Regions from separate parts of the Dyella japonica A8 genome, predicted to be linked through region 2. Evidence: predicted binding sites of a transcription regulator. Region 2 holds the regulator's gene; the other holds the start of a gene.
What was found. Region 2 encodes sigma-54, which starts transcription at its own class of promoters, with help from an activator protein. Its sites were predicted from a motif close to TGGCACGNGCNTTGC; they were not measured.

Region 1 (9,853 bases), 1.6 Mb from region 2:
ACGATAGAGCCGGGCACATAACCCGCCGTGCTAGTGGGGCCGCAGGCAAGGCAGCTGTTGCTGGTGGCCTGCACCGTTGATGCGGTGACCAGTACGGCCAACCCCGTGATGTTGGTGGCGAAGGTGATGCCCGGACCGTTCGTGTTGTTGGTAGCGTCCAGCGGGGCCAGGAACTGGCCGGCCTGGATGGTCGCGGTGTAGTCGGGCGAAGACTTCGACGCGGGAAGACCCGAGCAATTGAACGTGATGGTCGCCGTGCCCGTTGCACCCGAGATCGGACCGGCACCGGCGAACGGCTGGACGGTGACGCTGGACGGCATGGTGAGCGTGGCGGAAGACGCGGAGCATGCGGGCGCCGCCGCCAGCGCCGATGGCGCCCAGCCGACGAAAGCCAGCAACATCAGCAGCCACAGCGCCGACAGCCGTGCCCATGGCCTACGTTGGTTATTGCCGCCTGTCATGAGCCACTCCTTGTTGCCTGCGCGACCATGGTGGGCCTGACGCACGTTGCCTGAATCTGCTGCGGGGCCTTGGACGGCGTGTTCTTGTCTTTGGCCGGCAGCTGGTACGAGAACGAGCAGGACTGCGCCTGGCCGTCGTCATCATTCCACCGAACGGTGAGCTGGCCGGACTGCTCGACGCCGCGCACCAGGATCTGGCCGGCCTGGCCCACCACGCCCAGCGATGCGTTCTTCTCGTTGAATACTTCAGCGCCGAACGGCGGTGCATCGCCGTTCTCCATCTGCGAGTGGATCAGGATGGTACGGCCATTCTCGGTCTTGAACTTCAGCATCACCACGGCGCCCGCGTACGGGGCGACCTGTGCGCTGGTGGTGGAGAGCTGCACGTCCAGCGGCAGGCCCTTCGGGTCGATCTGCACCGTGTTGAGGCTGTACGGCGTCAGGTACGGAACGATGGCGTAGCCGAAGCGATCGATGACGATGCCGCCGCTGCTGTTCACGCGGGCGCCGGCCGCGCCAGGGGCGTAGACCACGCCCACGGTGTCGCTGATGGGCTGGCCGAAGGTGACGCCGCCCGGGTGCGCGATGATCGAGCCACTCACGCTGACAGAGGCCTGCGAGTAGCCCGAGCCCTTGCCGTAGGTCGCCGAGAAGACCGCATACGGGCTGCGATAACCCGCGCTCAGCGAGCCGGCGTTGCTGGAGCTGCCGGATCCACCGGAGCTGTGCGAGGCGGTCGCGCCATAGTTGTACTGATTGTCCGAACCCAGGGTGCCGCTCACCATCGCCTGCTCCTGCGAACCGCTCTGGTCGTCATGCGACAGGTTGAGCGTCATCGTGGGCGAATGCGGCGTCGATCCCAGCGGCAGGGTGAAGTTCACAAAGAACTGGTTGTCGTAATGGCCCGTGGAGTCGACCGAGCGCGTCGCCGACACGCCATAGGCAAGGCGACGGAAATGGTTGTTGTAGCCCACCTGGTACTGCGTGTCGTTGCCGTTGCGGTTCCAGTAGCTGCGCACGGAGACGTTCGCATACAGCGAGCCGCCGATGGGGCCGAGCGGCTGGCTCATCGACAGCGTGAAACTGCTGCGCTGGCGCTGCACGCCCGTCACCGTGAACAACGAGCCGGCATTGAGCGTGGTGCCGTTGAGCGCTGCCTGCTGGGCGGGCGTCAGTACGCTCGACGCATTCACACCGTCGATGGTGGGCACCACCGGCGTCACGCTGGTGGCGAACGCGTCACGGCCCTGGCGCACGTAGTCACGCGCCTGCTCGGCATCGGTCAGGCTGAGGTAGCCGCCGGTGGAATAGCGGTAAGCGGCCACGGAGAAGTTGGTCTGCGTGGAGGGGATGATCTTGCTGTACGTCACGCGCACGCTCTGGCCCGACTGCGTCGAGTAGCCGGGGATATGCGCCTGAGCCTGGGTCACGTCGAGGGCGAGGGCGCCATAGTGCGTGTCGATGGCTGCGCCGATCAGCGCCGCGCCGTAACCCTGCGAGCCTACGATGCCGGCATAGCCGGTAAGCAGATTGTTGAAGCCGTGCTGCACGGTCGCCTGCACCACACCAGGCTGGTCCTTGATGGCGGCGGCGCGCAACTGGCCGGCCGCGACGTCGAAACGCGTGATGCCCGGGCGCAGCAACTGCGCGACAGAGGCATAGGGCACGACAAAGCTGGTGGTGTGGCCATCGGCTTCGGTCACGGTGACGTCGAGATTGCCGCCGAAGCCGGTCGGGTACAGGTCGTTGATGACGAAGGGGCCGGGTGACACCGTGGTCTGGTAGATCTGCACGCCGTTCTGGCGCACGCTCACCAGCGCGTTGGTGGTCGCCACGCCGCGGATCATCGGCGCGTAGCCCTGCATCGTCTGCGGCAGCATGCGGTCATCGGTCGACAGCTGCACGCCGCGGATGCCGTAGCTGTCGAACACTGCGCCGTCGGTATAGCTGTCGCCCACGGAGAGCACCGCGCGCAGCGACGGCAAGTCGCGTTGCAGATAGGTCTGGATGTTCTGCCAGTGCGATTGGGAGCGCACGTTGCCCGACCCGGACGTCCACGTCATCGTGCCCTGCTCGCGCAGGTGCCACAGGCCGACATTCAGGCCCGTGCTCACGCCCAGGTACGACGAGGTCTGGCTGGCGCCCTGGCTGCTGCTGTGGAAGCTGTTGAAGTTGTAGTTGAGCAGGCCGGCCGTGGTACCGGCGTCCCAGTACTCGGGGCTCACGTAGCCGCGCGGCATCACGCCCAGGTAGGCCTGCGGGACACTCACGTCCAGGCGCAGTCGCGTCATGTCGAAGATCATCGTCGCGTCGGGGATCAACTCACCCAGCGAGACGCAGCCGTTCGGGTCGTCCAGGCGCTTGGCCACGTCGTCGCCCATCTTGGGGTGCAGGCCGAACTGGTCGAGCATCTTGCGGCTGAGGCAGGCCACGGCGTCCGCTTTCGCCGAGGGTGCGGCGAAGCGCACTGCCTCGCGGCTCATCCACACGTTGTTCAAGTAGACGTCGCTGACGTACTCGCCCGGCAGTACGGGGTTGCCATGCTCGAAGCGCGACAGGTCGGTGGTGTTCTGGCCAGCGCCCGACAGCATGCTGCGGTCAAAGTCGGCGTAGCCGCCGGAGGCGGCCGGATCGGCGCCATTGGCCGCCGCCGGCAGGGCGTGTGCACTGAAAGTCGCGCCAGCCAGCGTGGCGGCGATGGCCGAACTCAGGAATGCGCGACGGCACGCCACGGACCAGGACGTGCGTCGCTGGGTCGTGGCGTGCAGCGCCGTCACGGCGAGACGGCGCCCTTGAGGACAACGTCCGAACCGAAATCATTGATGCAGTGGTATTCGATGGCAGTGCCGGCGGCCGGCGCCTGCTTGAGGTCCGCCACGGACAGCGTGAGGTCAGACATCGGCGCCACCATGCCCGGCTCGGACTTGTGCGCGCTGCCGCCCGTCGTCACGCGCAGTTCGGTGATCGTGACGTAGTACGGCGTGGGGTTGTGCACCACCACCGCCGCCGTGCCGGCAGCGCTGGTGGCCTTGAAAGTCAGTTCGCCCGGTGCCTTGACCGGATCGCCGGCAAGACCGGCCGGACGGTAGAACAACTTGAGGCGCGACCGGATCGCCATCTGCAGCGTGTTTGCCTTCTGCACTTCCAGGCTGGTGGGCTTGGGCGGCACTTCGAGCACGTTGAGCCAGAACACCGACTCGCGGTCGGTGGGCAGCGGCTGATCGCTGTGGGTAAACAGGATGCGCAGGCTCTGGTCCCGGTTCGGCTCCATGCGGAACAGCGGCGGGGTCACCAGGAAGGGCGTCTTCACCTTGTCTGGCGTGGACATCGGGTCGCCGTTGTCCACCCACGACTCGATGAGCGCAGGCGTGGTGTTCTGGTTGGTCAGGCGAACCGTGACCTCGCCATCGGCGGCGGGAAAGATGATCCGGGTACCGGCAATGATCACGTTGGCGCGTGCTGCCGTCATGGAAACCAGGCAGCCAACCGCCAGCAGCGCCGCGGAAAGGGCGCGGAGAGGACGCTTCATGGGAAACCCCGGAGAGATTGCAGAGGGAGAAGTGCTGCGGCCAGGGCGGCCGCAGCACGGGTATTGCAACGCTTACTGATAGCTCAGCGCGTACTGGACCGTGGTGTTGACCGCACCGGCCGTGGCGGCCGACGTGCCGGCAACGTAGCCCACGTAGTAGTTGAACGTAGCGATGCCGGTGGTCGTACCCGGGATGGCGACCACCGGGGTGTTCTGCGAACCGGCGGGGGCGTTCAGGGCCAGGCCGTTGCCGGCGCCCAGGGCCGCGGTCTGCGAGTTCGACAGCACGATTTCGACGTTGCTGCCGCCGGCGGTGGTGTTCTTCAGGTAACCGGTGGTGCTGTCGACGTTGACGCTCGAGAAGTAGGTGGACAGCGAGGTCGCGGCGGGGTTGGTGACAGCCGAGCAGCCCGTGACCGAGAAGGTGAGGGCGGTCCAGCCGGCCGAAGCGCCAGCCGGCAGCGAGTTCGTGTCCAGGGTCGGCAGCGTGATGGTCGGGTTCTGCTGGCCGTTCGCGGTGACGGTGCAGGTCGAGGAGACGATCTTGCCGTTCACGGTGATCGTGCCGCTGCTGACGACCGGGGTGGCGGCGGTGGCGAGGCCCGCAAAGCCCAGGGTGGAGGCAACCAGGGCAGCGAGGAGAAGCTTCTTCATATCCATGTCCTTTGAGCGTGTGTGGATGAAACCTGTTCGTTATGCGCTTCCGGACAGTGGCTTCTGCCCCCCATGGCGCCTTCGGCTTCTGGTCCGAGCCTGTACAGGTCGGTGGCCAGATCGCTTACCGGGGGCGATAAGCAATGGCCGTGCCAAGGTGTAGGGAGGTGAAGAAATGGCGGCGCAGGCAGAAATGAGAGATCGTCGTTAAAATTTTGTGACGATTCAGTGAGCCCTGAAAGGTCACTTCGGGCCGCCCGGCGTGGGTGGGAATGTGCACATTGCGTCACATTTTGGGAATGATCCTATTAACGTCACCCTCAAGTTTCGGAACCTCTCGCCGATAAACGGCTTGCGTGTAAAGTTTGCTTGACACGGTTCGCCTGCAGTACTAGCTTCATGTCAAGGCAGCTTGACATGTGGCGGGAGGCGGCATGGAACAGGTCGGGAAGACGGGTGGGGTGCCATGAGCGCATCCACGGGGTTCACCCAAGGCGGTCGGCTCGCGCCCATGGAGGCGTGGCCCACTTGGGCCCGCTGGGGTGCGGTCGCCCTCGCGTATGCGCTGCTGGCGGCCAGCTTCTGGCTCATGATCCGGGATGGGGCGCTGCTGAAGCTGCTGGGGCTGGTGGTATTCATCGCCGGGCTGCCATTCACGATCTACACGAGCAGGGCGCTGATACGCGAGCGCTGCCGCGCGGTGGATCGCCGTTACCTGCGCGAGTTCATGCCGGCGATCCTCATTTATATGGTCGTGATGCTCTACGCCTGGCCGCTGCAGAAGGGCATGTCGCCCGGCGCGCTCAAGACGGCGCTGGTGCTGTCGCCCATGCTGCCGATCGCGTGGATCGTCATTGCCTGCGTGCGGCACATTCTGGCCGGCGACGAGCTGGAGCGTCGCCAGCATCTGGAAGCCATCGCCGTCAGCGCGGCGGTGGTCGGCGTGGCGAGCATGGCGCTGGGGTTCCTTGGTGCATCGAGGATCCTCGTGCTGGACGGCACCTTCGTGCTGCTGCTGACGTACCCGGTACTCTGCCTGATCTATGGCGCCGTTCGCGGCTATCTGACCTGGCGTGCGCGCCGCGAATGAACAACCGTATCCGTGAACTGCGCGGCGATCGCGGCTGGTCGCAGGCCGACCTTGCCGAACGCCTGGACGTTTCGCGCCAGACGGTGAACGCCATCGAGACGGGCAAGTACGATCCGAGCCTGCCGCTGGCCTTCAAGATCGCGCGCCTGTTCGGCCTGTCCATCGAATCAATCTTCGAACCGGAATGGCAGGCGGCATCGCCTGCGGTTTCGCGACATCCAATGGAGTGAGGGAGAGCACCCATGGCAATCAAGGGCCGAACGGCCTTCCGCATAGGCGTGGTGGTCATTGGACTGGCCGCGTTGGGGTGGAAACATTTCCATCCGCCCACCAGTGAGGCGGTCAGCGATGGCACCGCGACCATCGCACCGGTCGATCATCCATCCACGCCCGTGGTCCCGCAGACATGGAAACTCGGTTCGCTGACCCTCGCACCGTGCGAACTGGGCCAGCCGAACAGCGGCTTGTCGACGGCGGCCTGGTGCGCGCCGTTCGACGTGCCCGAGAACCGCGATGATCCGAACAGCCGCAAGATCCGCCTGAAGCTGGCGGTGATCCGCAGCAGCGCGCAGGTGGCCAGCAAGGACATGCTGGTGATGCTTGCTGGCGGTCCTGGGCAGGCGGCCACCGAGTCGTGGCCGGGCGTGTCGACCGCGTTGCAGCCGCTCACCGCACATCGCCACGTCGTGCTGCTCGACCAGCGCGGCACGGGCGGTTCCAACCCGCTGACCTGCAAGGACGAGGGCGAGGGCACGGAAGGCGGCTCCGAAGACATCGATGCCGGCGCCGAGCGGCAAAAGCAGGAAGCCGAGCGCTGCCTCAAACAGCTCCAAGGCAAGGCCGACCCGCGCTACTACACCACCACCATTGCCGCGCAGGACCTGGAAGACGTGCGCAAGGCGCTGGGCTCGCCGACCTTCGACCTGGTCGGCGTGTCCTACGGCACGCGCATGGCGCAGCAGTACGCCATGCACTATCCCAAGGCCGTGCGCAGCCTGGTGCTGGACGGCGTCGTGCCGAACGAACTGGTGCTGGGGCAGGACTTCGCGCGCAATCTCGACGACGCGCTGAAGGCGCAGTTCGCCCAGTGCACCGCCAACGACGCCTGCCGCAAGCGCTTCAGCGACCCGTACCAGACGCTCTACCAGCTGCGCGATGCGTTGCGCGCCAACCCGCACAAGGTGAGCTTCCGCGATCCACAGAACTACCAGAGCGTGCAACGCACCCTGAGCGAGTATTCGCTGGCCAGCGTGGTGCGCATGTTTGCGTACTCGCCGCTGACCGCCGCGCTGCTGCCCGTGTCCATCGACGCGGCGGCGCATGGCGATGTCGGACCGCTGCTGGGGCAGGCCAAGCTGCTGTCGGGTGATCTTTCCGACACCATGAATGGCGGCATGCAGCTGTCGGTGATCTGCAGCGAGGACGCCGACCTGCTCACCCCGGCTGACGCGGATGCGCACACCATCCTCGGCACCCGCATGGTCGACACGCTGCGCAACACCTGTTCGGTCTGGCCCAAGGGCACGCGGCCAGCCGATTTCCACCAGCCCCTGAAGACGGATGCCCCGGCGCTGCTGTTCTCCGGCCAGTTCGATCCCGTCACGCCGCCGCGCTATGGCGACCAGGTGGCAAAGAACCTGCCGAACTCGCGCCACTTCGTGCTCACCGGGCAAGGCCACAATGTGATCAATACCGGGTGCGCGCCGCAGGTGGTGAAGCACTTCATCGAAGATCTCGACCCGAAGGCGCTCGACGCCACCTGCCTCAAGCGCTTGCAAGCCACGCCCACGTTCATCGATTTCAACGGAGCGACGCCATGATCGAGGTGAAGGATCTGCACAAGGCGTTCGGCGCCGTGAAGGCCGTGGACGGCGTGAGCTTCAAGGCGCGCGACGGCGAGATTACCGGCCTGCTCGGCCCCAATGGCGCCGGCAAGACCACCACGCTGCGCATGCTCTATACCCTGATGAAGCCCGATCGCGGACAGGTGCTGGTGGATGGCATCGACGCCGCCGACGATGCACTGGCAGTACGTCGCCAGCTCGGCGTGCTGCCGGATGCGCGAGGGCTCTACAAGCGCCTGACCGCACGCGAGAACGTCGACTACTTCGCGCGCCTGCATGGCCTGCCCGACGACGTCATCGACCGTCGCCGGGAGGCGCTGGTGAAGGCGCTGGAGATGGAAGACATCGCCGACCGCCGCACCGAGGGCTTCTCGCAAGGCCAGCGGGTGAAAACGGCGATCGCACGCGCGCTCATCCACGACCCGCGCAACGTCATCCTCGACGAACCCACTAACGGCTTGGACGTGATGGCCACGCGCGCGCTGCGGCAGTTCATGCAGCACCTGAAAAGCGAGGGCCGTTGCGTGCTGTTCTCCAGCCACATCATGCAGGAGGTGGCTGCGTTGTGCGATCGCATCGTGGTGATCGCCAACGGCCGCGTGGTGGCCGACGAGTCGCCGCAGGCGCTGCGCGAACAGACCGGTGCGGCCAACCTCGAAGATGCCTTCGTGAAGATCATCGGCACCGAAGAGGGGCTTGCCGCGTGAACATGAAAACCATGACGCCCGTCGCCCGCACGCGGGCCTTCCTCACCGTCTTCCTCAAGGAGGTGAAGGAGAACCTGCGCGACCGCCGCACCATCATCAGTGCGTTCCTCACCGGCCCGCTGCTCGGGCCGCTGATCCTGGTGATGATGCTCAACGTCACACTCAACCGCCAGTTCGACAAGGCGGAGAAACCCCTGCCGGTGCCGGTGATCGGTGCCGAGCACGCGCCCAACCTCATCAACGCGCTGAAGGCCGAGGGCATCGTGCCCAAGGCGCCCATCGCCAACCCCGAACTGGCCGTGCGCAAGCAGGACGCCGACGTCGTGCTGCGCATCTCGCCCGATTACGCCGAGGCCTGGCGCAAGGGTGAGGCGGTGCAGGTGGAGTTGATCTACGACTCCTCGCAGCGCGACGCCAATGCCGCCGTGGAGCGCGTGACGCAGGTGGTGGAAACCTATGCGCGCCAGCAGGGCGCCATGCGACTGGTGGCGCGCGGATTGTCGCCCAGTACTGCCTGGCCCGTGGTGGCCGCCAAGCGCGACCAGGCCACGGCGCAGGCACGCGCGGCGTTGATGTTCTCCATCCTGCCGTACTTCTTCGTGCTCACCGTGTTCGTCGGCGGCATGTACCTGGCCATCGACCTCACCGCCGGTGAGCGCGAGCGCCAGTCGCTGGAGCCGCTGTTCGCCAATCCCGTACCGCGCTGGAAGATCCTCGCGGGCAAGCTGGCGGCGATCTGCACGTTCTCGGCGGCGAGTCTGTTGATCAGCTTGCTGGCCTTCAGCGTGGTCGGGCCGTTCATTCCCACCGAAAAGCTGGGCATGGAGCTTGACCTAGGCCCGCGCTTCAGCGGCCAGGTGCTGTTGCTGATGGTGCCGCTGATCGCCCTGCTGGCGGCACTGCAGTCGATGGTGGCGGCGTTCGCCAAGAGCTACCGCGAGGCGCAGACCTATCTGTCGCTGCTGATGTTCGTGCCGGTGCTGCCGAGCATCCTGCTCTCCACCATGCCCATCAAGGCGCAGGGCTGGATGTATGCCGTGCCGCTGCTGGGGCAGCACCTGGGCATCATGCAGCTGTTGCGCGGCGATGGCGTAACCGCGCAGCAGCTCGGGCTGTGCCTGGCCGGCAGCCTGGTGGCCGCTTTGATCGCCGTACTGGCGACGGTGCGGTTGTATCAGTCGGAGCGGTTGGCGATTTCGGGGTGAGGCGGGCGTCTCGATGACGTTTGCGCCCCTCACCGTCATCCCGGCGAAAGCCGGGATCCAGCGACTTTGCTCTTTATGACAAACGTCCGAAAAGGCACTGGATCCCGGCTTTCGCCGGGATGACGGTGAGGTAGGGCGGGTGATGCGGTTAGCATGGCGCTTTCCTCCAACGAGAAAGCCCCATGCGCCGCCATCTTCTTGCCCTGAGTCTTGTCGTCGCCCTGGCTGGCTGCAGCTCGCACGACGCCAACACCCCTGCACAACAGAGCGCCGCCCCCGCGCCGGCCAGCACGGCGCCCGCCGTGCCGCCGCCGTCCACCGATGCCGACATCGCCTCACAGCGCATGGCCAACTATGCATCGG
Region 2 (9,853 bases):
GCAGAGCGCACGCACGGTGATCGCCACCGAGGCCGCCGCCATCCGCGCGCTCGAACCGCGCATCGGCCCCGAATTCGTGGAAGCCTGCCGCCTGATCATGGGCTGCGCCGGCCGCGTGGTGGTGACCGGCATGGGCAAATCGGGCCACGTCGCCCGCAAGATCGCCGCCACGCTGGCGTCCACCGGCACGCCGGCGTTCTTCGTCCACCCGGGCGAGGCCAGCCATGGCGACCTTGGCATGATCCTGCCGCAGGACGTGGTGCTCGCCCTGTCCAATTCCGGCGAAACCGACGAAGTGCTGTTCATCCTGCCGGTGATCAAGCGCCAGGGCATTCCCCTCATCGCCATCACGGGCAACGCCAACTCCTCGCTGGCCGACCAGGCCAATGTGCACCTGGATGCCAGCATCGCCGCCGAAGCCTGCCCGCTGGGCCTGGCCCCCACGGCCAGCACCACGGCAGCCCTGGTGATGGGCGACGCCCTCGCCGTCGCATTGCTCGAGGCTCGGGGTTTCACCTCGGAAGACTTCGCCCGCTCGCATCCGGCCGGCAGCCTGGGGCGCCGCCTGCTGCTGCATATCAGCGATGTGATGCACACCGGCGAAGGCATCCCGGCGGTGCCGCCCAATGCCTCGCTCACGCAGGCGCTGATGGAAATGACGCGCAAGCACCTGGGCATGACCGCCGTGGTGGACGCCGACCAGCACCTGCTCGGCGTGTTCACCGACGGTGACCTTCGCCGCGCGCTGGACGACGACGGCGTCGACCTGCGCGGCGCCACGGTGGCCGAACTGATGACCCGCGGCCCCAAGACCATCGGTGCCGACAAGCTCGCCATCGAGGCGGCCCAGTTGATGGAAAAACACCAGATCCACGCCCTGCTGGTGGTCAATGACCAGCAGCAGGTGGTGGGCGCCCTGAACATTCACGACCTGCTCCGTGCCCGTGTGGTCTGATCGAAAGGTTCGGCTGCTCTCCTTTACCGCCATCGCGTCCACCGTCCGGGTTGCCCGGCGTTTGACGGTTTCACCCCTTCCTCGCCTGGTTGCCGATCTCACTCATGTATCTGGCTGATATTCCCGCAGACGTCCTGGCCCGTGCCGCCAAGATCCGCCTCGTCGTGTTCGACGTGGACGGCACCCTGACCGACGGCCGCCTGTGGTACGCCGAGGACGGCCATGAGACCAAGGTGTTCCACGTGCACGACGGCCTGGGCCTGAAGCGCCTGATGGCCAACGGGGTGCAGGTGGCGATCATTTCCGCCCGCATCAGCCACCCCGTGGCCCTGCGCGCCGAGGAGCTGGACATCGCCCACGTCTACCAGGGCCAGGGCGACAAGCGCGCCAGCCTGGAGCAGCTGCTGGAAGCACTCAACCTGGCGCCGGAACAGGCAGCCTTCGTGGGCGACGATCTGCCCGACCTGCCGGCGATGCGCATCGCCGGCCTCGCCGTGGCCGTGGCCAACGCCCATCCATGGGTGGCCGAACAGGCCCATTGGCACACCCGCCTGGGTGGCGGCCAGGGGGCGGCCCGCGAGGTCTGCGACATGATCCTGCAGGCCCAGGGCAAGGCAGCGGCCGAGCGGGAGCGCTGGCGGTGAATTTGCGAACGTACCTCCGCGACCGGAGCCTTCCGGTGGCGATCATCGTCATGGCCGCGGCCATGGGCGCCACCCAGGTGCTGTACTGGTGGCTGGCCCCGGCGCCGAAGATCAACGAGTTCGTCGGTCCGCCGCGCTCGGGCTACACGCTGACCAATTTCCAGCTGTGGTCGTACGACGTGGATGGCCTGCCGAGCTTCCAGATGGTGGCCCCGCGCCTGGAACGCCGCGAAAACGACGACTCCCTCTACATCACCACACCCGACTTCACCCTGCCCTCGAACCAGGCGGGCGTGCCCCCGTGGCTGGGCAATTCGCTCTACGCCTGGGTGGACAAGAGCGGCACCCTGCTCAAGCTGCAGGGCCCGGTCTATATGCACAGAGCGGCGTTCGGGATCACCGACGCGGCGGAGATCCACACCTCCGACGTTACCGCCTGGCCCAAGGAAAACCGGATGGTGACCGACGCCCCGGCGCACATGAAGCAAGGCGCACGTACACTTAGCGGGGTCGGCATGCGTGCCAACCTCAACACCAATCATCTGGAGCTGCTCGATGAAAGCCACGGCACGTACCCGCCGCGCACCCACAAGTCCTAAGCTTTCCGCCAGCCTCCTCGCACTGGGCCTGCTCGCCCTGCTGCCTGCCGCGGCCATGGCGAAGAAGTCGGACCGCGACCAGCCGATGAACTACGACGCCAAGTACACCGAGGCGTTCAACGCCCCCAACACCATCAGCACCCTCAAGGGCAGCGTGAAGGTGGTCCAGGGCACGATGGTGCTGACCGGCGACGTGGCCAAGATCTACATGGACGGCGAGCAGCAGATCGCCCGCGTGGTGGTCACCGGCAATCCGGCCCACATCCAGCAGCTGGACGAGAACAACAACCTGGTGCAGGGCGACGCCGCCACGCTGGACTACGACAACATCAACGGCATCGCCGTGCTCACCACCAACGCCGTGGTGCGCCAGCAGGGTCGCGGCGAGTTCCACGGCGACAAGCTCACCTACAACACCAACACCAGCCTGATCACCGGCGAAGCCGGCGGCGACGGGCTGGTGCACGGCGTGATCCTGCCCAAGCCCAAGCCGGGCGCGCCGGCCGCCACGCCACCCGCGGCTCCACAGCCGACCACCAAGCCGGCCGAGGGCCACTGATCGATGCTGTCCGCTGAAGGTCTGCAAAAAAGCTTCAAGGCACGCCAAGTCGTGCGCGACTTCGCCTTCTCCATCCGCGAGGGCGAAGTGGTTGGCCTGCTGGGCCCCAACGGCGCCGGCAAGACCACCTGTTTCTACATGGTGGTGGGCCTGATCGAAGCCGACGCCGGCGTCATCAAGCTGGACAAGCAGGACATCACCGGCCTGCCCATGCACCAGCGCGCCAAGCTCGGCATCGGCTACCTGCCCCAGGAAGCCTCGGTGTTCCGGCGCCTTACCGTCGCCGACAACATCATGGCGGTGCTGGAGCTGCGCGAAGGCTGGGACGAGAAGCGGCGCACCAACGAGCTGGAAAGCCTGCTGGACGAACTGAAGATTTCGCACATCGCCGACCAGAAGGGCATCAGCCTTTCCGGTGGCGAACGCCGCCGCGTGGAAATCGCCCGCGCACTGGCCGCACACCCGCGCTACATGCTGCTGGACGAACCGTTCGCGGGCGTCGACCCCATTTCGGTGGGCGAAATCCAGCGCATCGTCCGTCACCTCAAGGAGCGTGGCATCGGCGTGCTCATCACCGACCACAACGTGCGCGAGACGCTGGGCATCTGTGACCGCGCGTACATCCTCAACGACGGCGAGGTGCTTTCGCGTGGCACGCCGGCGCACATCCTGGCCGACGAAAAGGTCCGCGAGGTGTACCTGGGCCGTGAATTCCGCCTGTAACCCGGGCCGACCGGCCTAACTCGCAGGGATTAAACCTGAGGTAGTACGCGAATCGGCCTTCGACCTATGGCCGACCCCGGGGCCAGGAGTTAGGATGATCTTCACATTCATCCCGACCGCCTGGCATGAAACCCGGACTGCAGTTTCGCCTCAATCAGCAGCTCACGCTGACTCCACAGTTGCAGCAGGCGATTCGCCTCCTGCAGCTGTCGCAGCTTGAGCTTGAAGCGGAACTCCGTCAGATCGCCGAAAGCAATCCCCTGCTCGAGTTTTCCGACGACAACCCGGAAAACCTCGACGGCGACGAACGCGAGCCGATGGAGTCCATTCCCGTCGCCAGTTCGTCCAGCTCGACCAGCAGCAGCGATACCGTCGACGACGCCGAAGCCCCCGAATGGGGTGACGCCGACTCCGACGGCGGCAGCGACGATCCGGTCGACTTCTCCAACGGCAGCGGCGCCTCCTCGCGCAGCGGCAATGGCAACGCCGACGACGACGGTTTCGAACCGCAGAACGCCGCGCCGGAGACCTTGCAGGAACACCTGCTCTGGCAGCTCAACCTCACGCACATGAGCGTGCGCGACCGCACCATCGCCGCAGTGCTGATCGACGCGCTCAATCCCGATGGCTATCTCACCGAGAGCATGGAGTCGCTCATCGCCGCCCTGCCCGCCGATATCCGGGCGACGCAGGAGGAAGTGGAGTACGTGCGGCACATGCTGCAACGGTTCGATCCCACCGGCGTGGCCAGCGTGGATCTGCGCGATTGCCTTCGCGTGCAGCTCGAACAGTTCGCAGTGGACACGCCACAGCGCGAACTCGCCTTGCGCATCGTGGACGCGGAACTGGAACTGCTGGCGCGCAACGACATCGCGCGACTGGCCCGCAAGCTGCGCGCGAACGAAGACGACACCGCCGCCGCCGCCGTATTGATCCGAAGCCTCGACCCGCGCCCCGGCGCGGCGCTCGACGTCACGCCGGTGGAATACGTCGCCCCTGACGTCTATGCGCGCAAGGACGGCGGGCGCTGGCGCGTCAGCCTCAACCCGGACTGCCAACCGCGACTCGGGCTCAACCAGCACTACTGCGGGCTCATCGCCCAGGCACGCGGCACCGATGCGAGCTGGATGCGCGGCCAGCTGCAGGAAGCGCGCTGGCTCATCAAGAGCCTGGAATCGCGCGCGGAAACGCTGCTCAAGGTGGCCGAAGCCATCGTGCGCCGGCAAAGCGCCTTCCTCGACTACGGCCCCGAAGCCATGCACCCCCTGGTGCTGCGCGAAGTCGCCGAGGAAGTGGGCATGCACGAATCAACGATTTCACGTGTAACTACCCGCAAGTACATCCATACGCCGCGGGGCACGTTCGAGCTCAAGCACTTCTTCTCCAGCGGCGTGTCCACCGAAGACGGTGGCAGCGCCTCGGCCACCGCCATCCAGGCCATGCTGCGCAAGCTGGTCGATGCCGAGGACCCGCGCAAGCCGCTGTCCGACCAGGCCATCGCGGAGGAACTGCACCGCAAGGGCATTCAGGTTGCCCGACGCACCGTCGCCAAATACCGCGAAGCCATGCGTATTCCCAGCTCCAGCGAGCGCCAGCGCGCTGGCTGAACGCGCCTGCCCATTCACTGTGGCAAAGCGTCTCGGGAACTTGGCGGCAAAAAAGGCGTCCCCATACTCATGAGTGAGACGATCGGAAGGAAGCTGTCATGTCGAGCGCGTGAAGGTCTTTCTAACGCGAAGAAAACCTCATAGGCGCATAGTGACTTTCCCTGCTTGGCGAGGAGGCCGGAAAACCCATCCGAAAAACTACTGCTTTCAAAGGTGTGTCGGCCACGACATAAGCGACCGGCGCATCGACCCCAGCCGCACCCGCGGCAGTACTGAAGGAGGCGCAACATGCAAGTTCAGCTCAGCGGTCAGCAGATTGAAGTCACCCCGGCCCTTCGGGATCACGTGAACAGCCGGCTCGACCGCCTCACCCGCCTCGACGAACGCATTCTCGGCCTGAGCATCGTTCTTTCCGTGAACAAGCTTCAGCAGCGCGCCGAAGGCACGCTCTCCGTCACGGGCAGCACCCTGCACGCCGAAGCGCTTGAGAACGACATGTACGTCTCCATCGACGTCCTCTTCGACAAGCTGGTGACCCAGCTGCGCAAACACCGCGAGAAGATCTGCGACAAGCACCAGCGCGCTTCCCGCGACGAGCGCCTCTACGGCTGACCCACCCGGGCCCGCCCCTTCGCCGGGCGGGCCTTCCTCCCGCTTGTTCCCCCGATCCAAGGCATCCGCCGGTGTGAACTGGCACAATGTCCGCGCAGCCACCCTCTTCCGGCGGCGCAAAGGACAAGGCTTGGATAGGCTGACCGCCCGACAACTCTATGACAGCGTTCACGAGCGCATGGCCCTGCGCTGGGTTTCCGGCATGCGCGGCGAATCACGCGTGCTCGAGCAGGCCGCGACGACCACGCGCCGCCCATCGTTGATCGGCTATCTCAACGTCATCTATCCGAACAAGATCCAGATCATCGGTACCGAGGAGCTGAACTTCCTCGACAGCCTGGATTCGCGGCAGCGCTGGGAAGCGATCAACAAGATCGCCGCCTACCAGCCGGTGGCGATGATCGTCACCAAGGACCAGCCCATCCCCACCGATCTGCGCGAGGTGGCGGAGGAAACCAATACCCCGCTGTGGATCAGCTCCAAGCGCGGCCACGAGCTGCTGACCTGGATGCAGTACCACCTGGCGCGCACGCTGGCGCCCAAGATCACCCTGCACGGCGTGTTCCTGGAAGTGTTCTCCATCGGCGTGCTGATCACCGGCGAATCGGGCTCCGGCAAGAGCGAACTTGCGCTGGAACTGATCAGCCGCGGCCACCGCCTAGTGGCCGACGACGCCACCGAATTCACCCTGATCGCCCCCGACGTCATCGACGGCACTTGCCCCGAGCTGCTGCAGGATCTGCTGGAAGTGCGCGGCCTGGGCGTGCTGAACGTGCGCGAGATGTTCGGTCACACCGCGGTCAAGCCCTCCAAGTACCTTCGACTCGTCGTGCACCTGAAGCCCCTGCGCGAAGGGGAAGACACCGACGGGCTCACGCGCCTCACCGGTGATATCGGCCATCGCGAGATCTTCGAGGTGCCGGTGCCGATGATCACCATTCCCGTGGCACCCGGCCGCAACCTGGCCGTGCTGGTCGAGGCGGCCGTGCGCAACCATGTGCTCAAGAGCAAGGGCATCGACCCTGCCCAGACCTTCATCGACCGCCAGGCGCACCAGATGCGCCGGCTGCCTCCGTGGTGACCCATGAGCGAGACGACCTCCAGCGCCATCCAGCAGCCTGACGCGATCCACCTGATCGTGCTCACCGGCATGTCGGGCGGTGGCAAGACGGTAGCCCTGCGCGCGCTGGAAGACCTGGACTTCTACTGCGTCGACAACCTGCCGACCGTGCTGCTGCCGCAGCTGGTCGCCGCGGTGAGCCGGCACGTGGAAGGCAAGCGCCGCAACGTGGCGGTGGGCGTGGACGTGCGCAATCCCAGTGAAGACCTGCAGCGCATGCCGGCCATGCTGTCGGAGCTGGCCGCCGCTGGCGTGCACACCCACCTGATCTTCCTGGACTGCCGCGACGACGTGCTGATCAAGCGTTATTCGGAAACGCGCCGCCGCCACCCGCTGTCATCGCGACGCCTGTCGCTCGCCGATGCCATTGCCGAAGAACGCCGCCTGTTGCGCCCCTTGTCCGCCATCGCCGACAAGGTGATCGATTCCAGCGAACTGAACGTGCACCAGTTGCGCCGCCTGATCGCCACCGGCTACGCCGAGGCCACCGAAGGGCTGACGCTGATGTTCCAGTCGTTCGCGTTCCGCCGCGGCCTGCCGCTGGACGCGGATTTCGTGTTCGACGCGCGCTGCTTGCCCAACCCTCACTGGGATCCGAAGCTGCGCCCGCTGTCCGGCAAGGACGCAGGCGTGCGCGACTACCTGGAAGCCCAGCCGCTGGTCGCCGAGTACTTCGCGGACACGGCCCGCTGGCTCGACACGTGGTTGCCCCGCTTCGAGGCGGACGACCGCAGCTACGTCACCATCGCCATCGGCTGCACCGGCGGCCGCCACCGCTCGGTGTACCTGGTGGAGAAACTGGCCGCCCACTACCGCGCGCTGCGAAACGGCGTGCTTACCTTCCATCGCGAACTCGAGTGATAGCCATGCTGTCCATCCAAACGAAGCGGACCGGCTTGCCGTCATGAGCGTCGGCGTGCTGTTGATGACGCACGAGGCGGTCGGCCAGGCGCTGATCTCTGCCGCCCACCACGTGCTGCCCAAACTGCCCTTGCGGGTGGAAGCGGTCGAGGTGCCCCCGCATGAGGATCCCGACGTGATGCGTACGCTCACGGCCAGGCATGCGCGGGAACTTGACGAAGGCGACGGCGTGCTGGTGCTCGCCGACCTTTACGGCGCCACGCCCTGCAACATCGGGCTGTCGCTGGGCGCGCTCGGGGTTCGGTTGCGCTGCGTGTCGGGACTCAACCTCCCGATGCTGCTGCGCGTGCTCAATTACGCGGAAAAACCGCTGGACGAACTGGCGGAGATCGCCGCCAGTGGTGGCCGCGGAGGAATCTTCATCGACCATGCTTGAAAAAGAGATCGTTGTTTCCAACAAGCTGGGCCTGCACGCCCGCGCCTCGGCCAAGCTCGTGCAGCTCGTGCAGGGCTTCAAGTCCACCGTATGGCTGGTCAGCAAGGGTCGCGAAGTGAATGCGCAAAGCATCATGGGTGTGATGATGCTGGCCGCCGGCATCGGCACACCGCTGCTCGTGCGTGCCGACGGCCCGGACGAGCAGTCCGCGCTCGACGCCGTGGTGGCGCTGTTTGACCGCAAGTTCGACGAAGGAGCCTGAGTGGGCAAGGAGATGACACGCGTGCTTCACCCTGAGGCCGTATTCACGGCCCGGTGGGCTGCGTCGTGCCATCGTTTCCGGTCAGGAATCCACGCGTTGGCGGGATGCCGACGCCACGCGCGGCCGGACCGGCCGCTCCACCATGGAAGGCCCACATGAGACAGGTACTGACAGGCACCACCGCAGCGAGAGGCATGGCCCTGGGCCGTGCCCGCCTGGTGCAGCCCAGTCGCTACCTGGTCGACACGCGTCCACTCAACGAGGACGAAATCGACGTCGAACTGGAGCGCCTGCATCGCGCGCTGGATACCGCCCGCCAGGAACTGCGCGAGCTGCGCGGCAAGCTGCATGGTGCGCTCGCCCGCGAAGTGAACGAGTTCATCGACGCGCACAGCCTGCTGCTCGACGACCCGGAGCTGCTGCGCGGGCTGGATGACCTGGTACGCATTGGCCACTACCGTCCCGGTGCCGCGCTGAAGAAACAGCGCGACCGCCTGGCCGCCGTGTTCGAGGCGATGGACGATCCGTACCTGCGTTCGCGCAAAGAGGATGTCGACCAGGTCATCAGCCGCGTCATCTCCGCCCTGCAGCGCCAGACCAGCCGCGAAGAGCGCAAGCTGGCCGCGCGCGTGGGCGAGATCCTCATTGCCGACACCATTGCCCCTGCCGACATGGCCCACCTGGCCGGCGCCGGCCTGCTCGGCGTGGTGGCCAGTTCGGGCAGCCCGTATTCGCACAGCGCCATCCTGGCGCGCAGCCTCGACCTGCCCATGCTGGTGGGTGCGCGCGACGCGCTGTCGACCATCCACGATGACGACCTGATCCTGCTCGATGCCGAACGCGGCGAGGCCGTGGTGCATCCCACCGCGCAGGATCTGGCCCGCTACCGCGCCTGGCAGCGCGAGGCGGCACAGGAAGGCCGCCGCCTGGCCACACTGGCGAACGCGCCCACGCGCACCCGTGACGGCGTGGATATCCGCCTCTACGCCAACGCGGAAATGCCGCCCGACATCGCCATGGCCCGCGCCCGCGGCGCGGACGGCGTCGGCCTGTATCGCACCGAGTTCCTGTTCCTACGCCAGAAAGGCCTGCCCACCGAGGACGAGCAGTTCATCGCCTACCGCGACCTGGTGCTGGGCATGGGCGGCCTGCCCGTCACCATCCGCACGCTCGACCTCGGCGCCGACAAAGCCGATGCCGCGGGCCTGGTGATACGCGGCGAGGACAACCCCGCGCTGGGCGTGCGCGGCGTGCGCCTGTCGCTGCGCTACCCCGCGGTGTTCACCACGCAGATCCGCGCCATCCTGCGCGCCGCCTGCTACGGCCCGGTGCGCGTGCTGGTGCCGATGGTGACGCAGCCGGACGAGCTGATTGCGGTGCGCACCTTGTTCAAGCTCGCACGGCAGGAGTTGAAGCGCGAGAACATCGACCTGCCCGAAAAGCTGCAGCTGGGCGCGATGATCGAAGTGCCGGCG

Region 1: a site for sigma-54 is predicted at 4,785-4,799, ahead of HY57_RS00730 (fimbrial protein). Genes of this name have one in related genera too.

Annotation. Positions count from the first base shown of each region.
Region 1 is NZ_CP008884.1:167,950-177,802, reverse strand. It holds gene HY57_RS20665 (fimbrial protein) at 1-461, opposite strand, end outside; gene HY57_RS00740 (fimbria/pilus outer membrane usher protein) at 458-3,238, opposite strand; gene HY57_RS00735 (fimbrial biogenesis chaperone) at 3,235-3,990, opposite strand; gene HY57_RS00730 (fimbrial protein) at 4,063-4,644, opposite strand; gene HY57_RS20660 (hypothetical protein) at 5,111-5,734, shown strand; gene HY57_RS00720 (helix-turn-helix transcriptional regulator) at 5,731-5,964, shown strand; gene HY57_RS00715 (alpha/beta fold hydrolase) at 5,977-7,554, shown strand; gene HY57_RS00710 (ATP-binding cassette domain-containing protein) at 7,551-8,285, shown strand; gene HY57_RS00705 (ABC transporter permease) at 8,288-9,490, shown strand; gene HY57_RS00700 (dipeptidyl-peptidase 3 family protein) at 9,673-9,853, shown strand, end outside.
Region 2 is NZ_CP008884.1:1,811,322-1,821,174, reverse strand. It holds gene HY57_RS07455 (KpsF/GutQ family sugar-phosphate isomerase) at 1-955, shown strand, start outside; gene HY57_RS07450 (KdsC family phosphatase) at 1,060-1,599, shown strand; gene lptC (LPS export ABC transporter periplasmic protein LptC) at 1,635-2,198, shown strand; gene lptA (lipopolysaccharide transport periplasmic protein LptA) at 2,155-2,757, shown strand; gene lptB (LPS export ABC transporter ATP-binding protein) at 2,761-3,480, shown strand; gene HY57_RS07430 (RNA polymerase factor sigma-54) at 3,606-5,087, shown strand; gene hpf (ribosome hibernation-promoting factor, HPF/YfiA family) at 5,376-5,699, shown strand; gene hprK (HPr(Ser) kinase/phosphatase) at 5,830-6,780, shown strand; gene rapZ (RNase adapter RapZ) at 6,784-7,680, shown strand; gene HY57_RS07410 (PTS sugar transporter subunit IIA) at 7,724-8,116, shown strand; gene HY57_RS07405 (HPr family phosphocarrier protein) at 8,109-8,378, shown strand; gene ptsP (phosphoenolpyruvate--protein phosphotransferase) at 8,534-9,853, shown strand, end outside.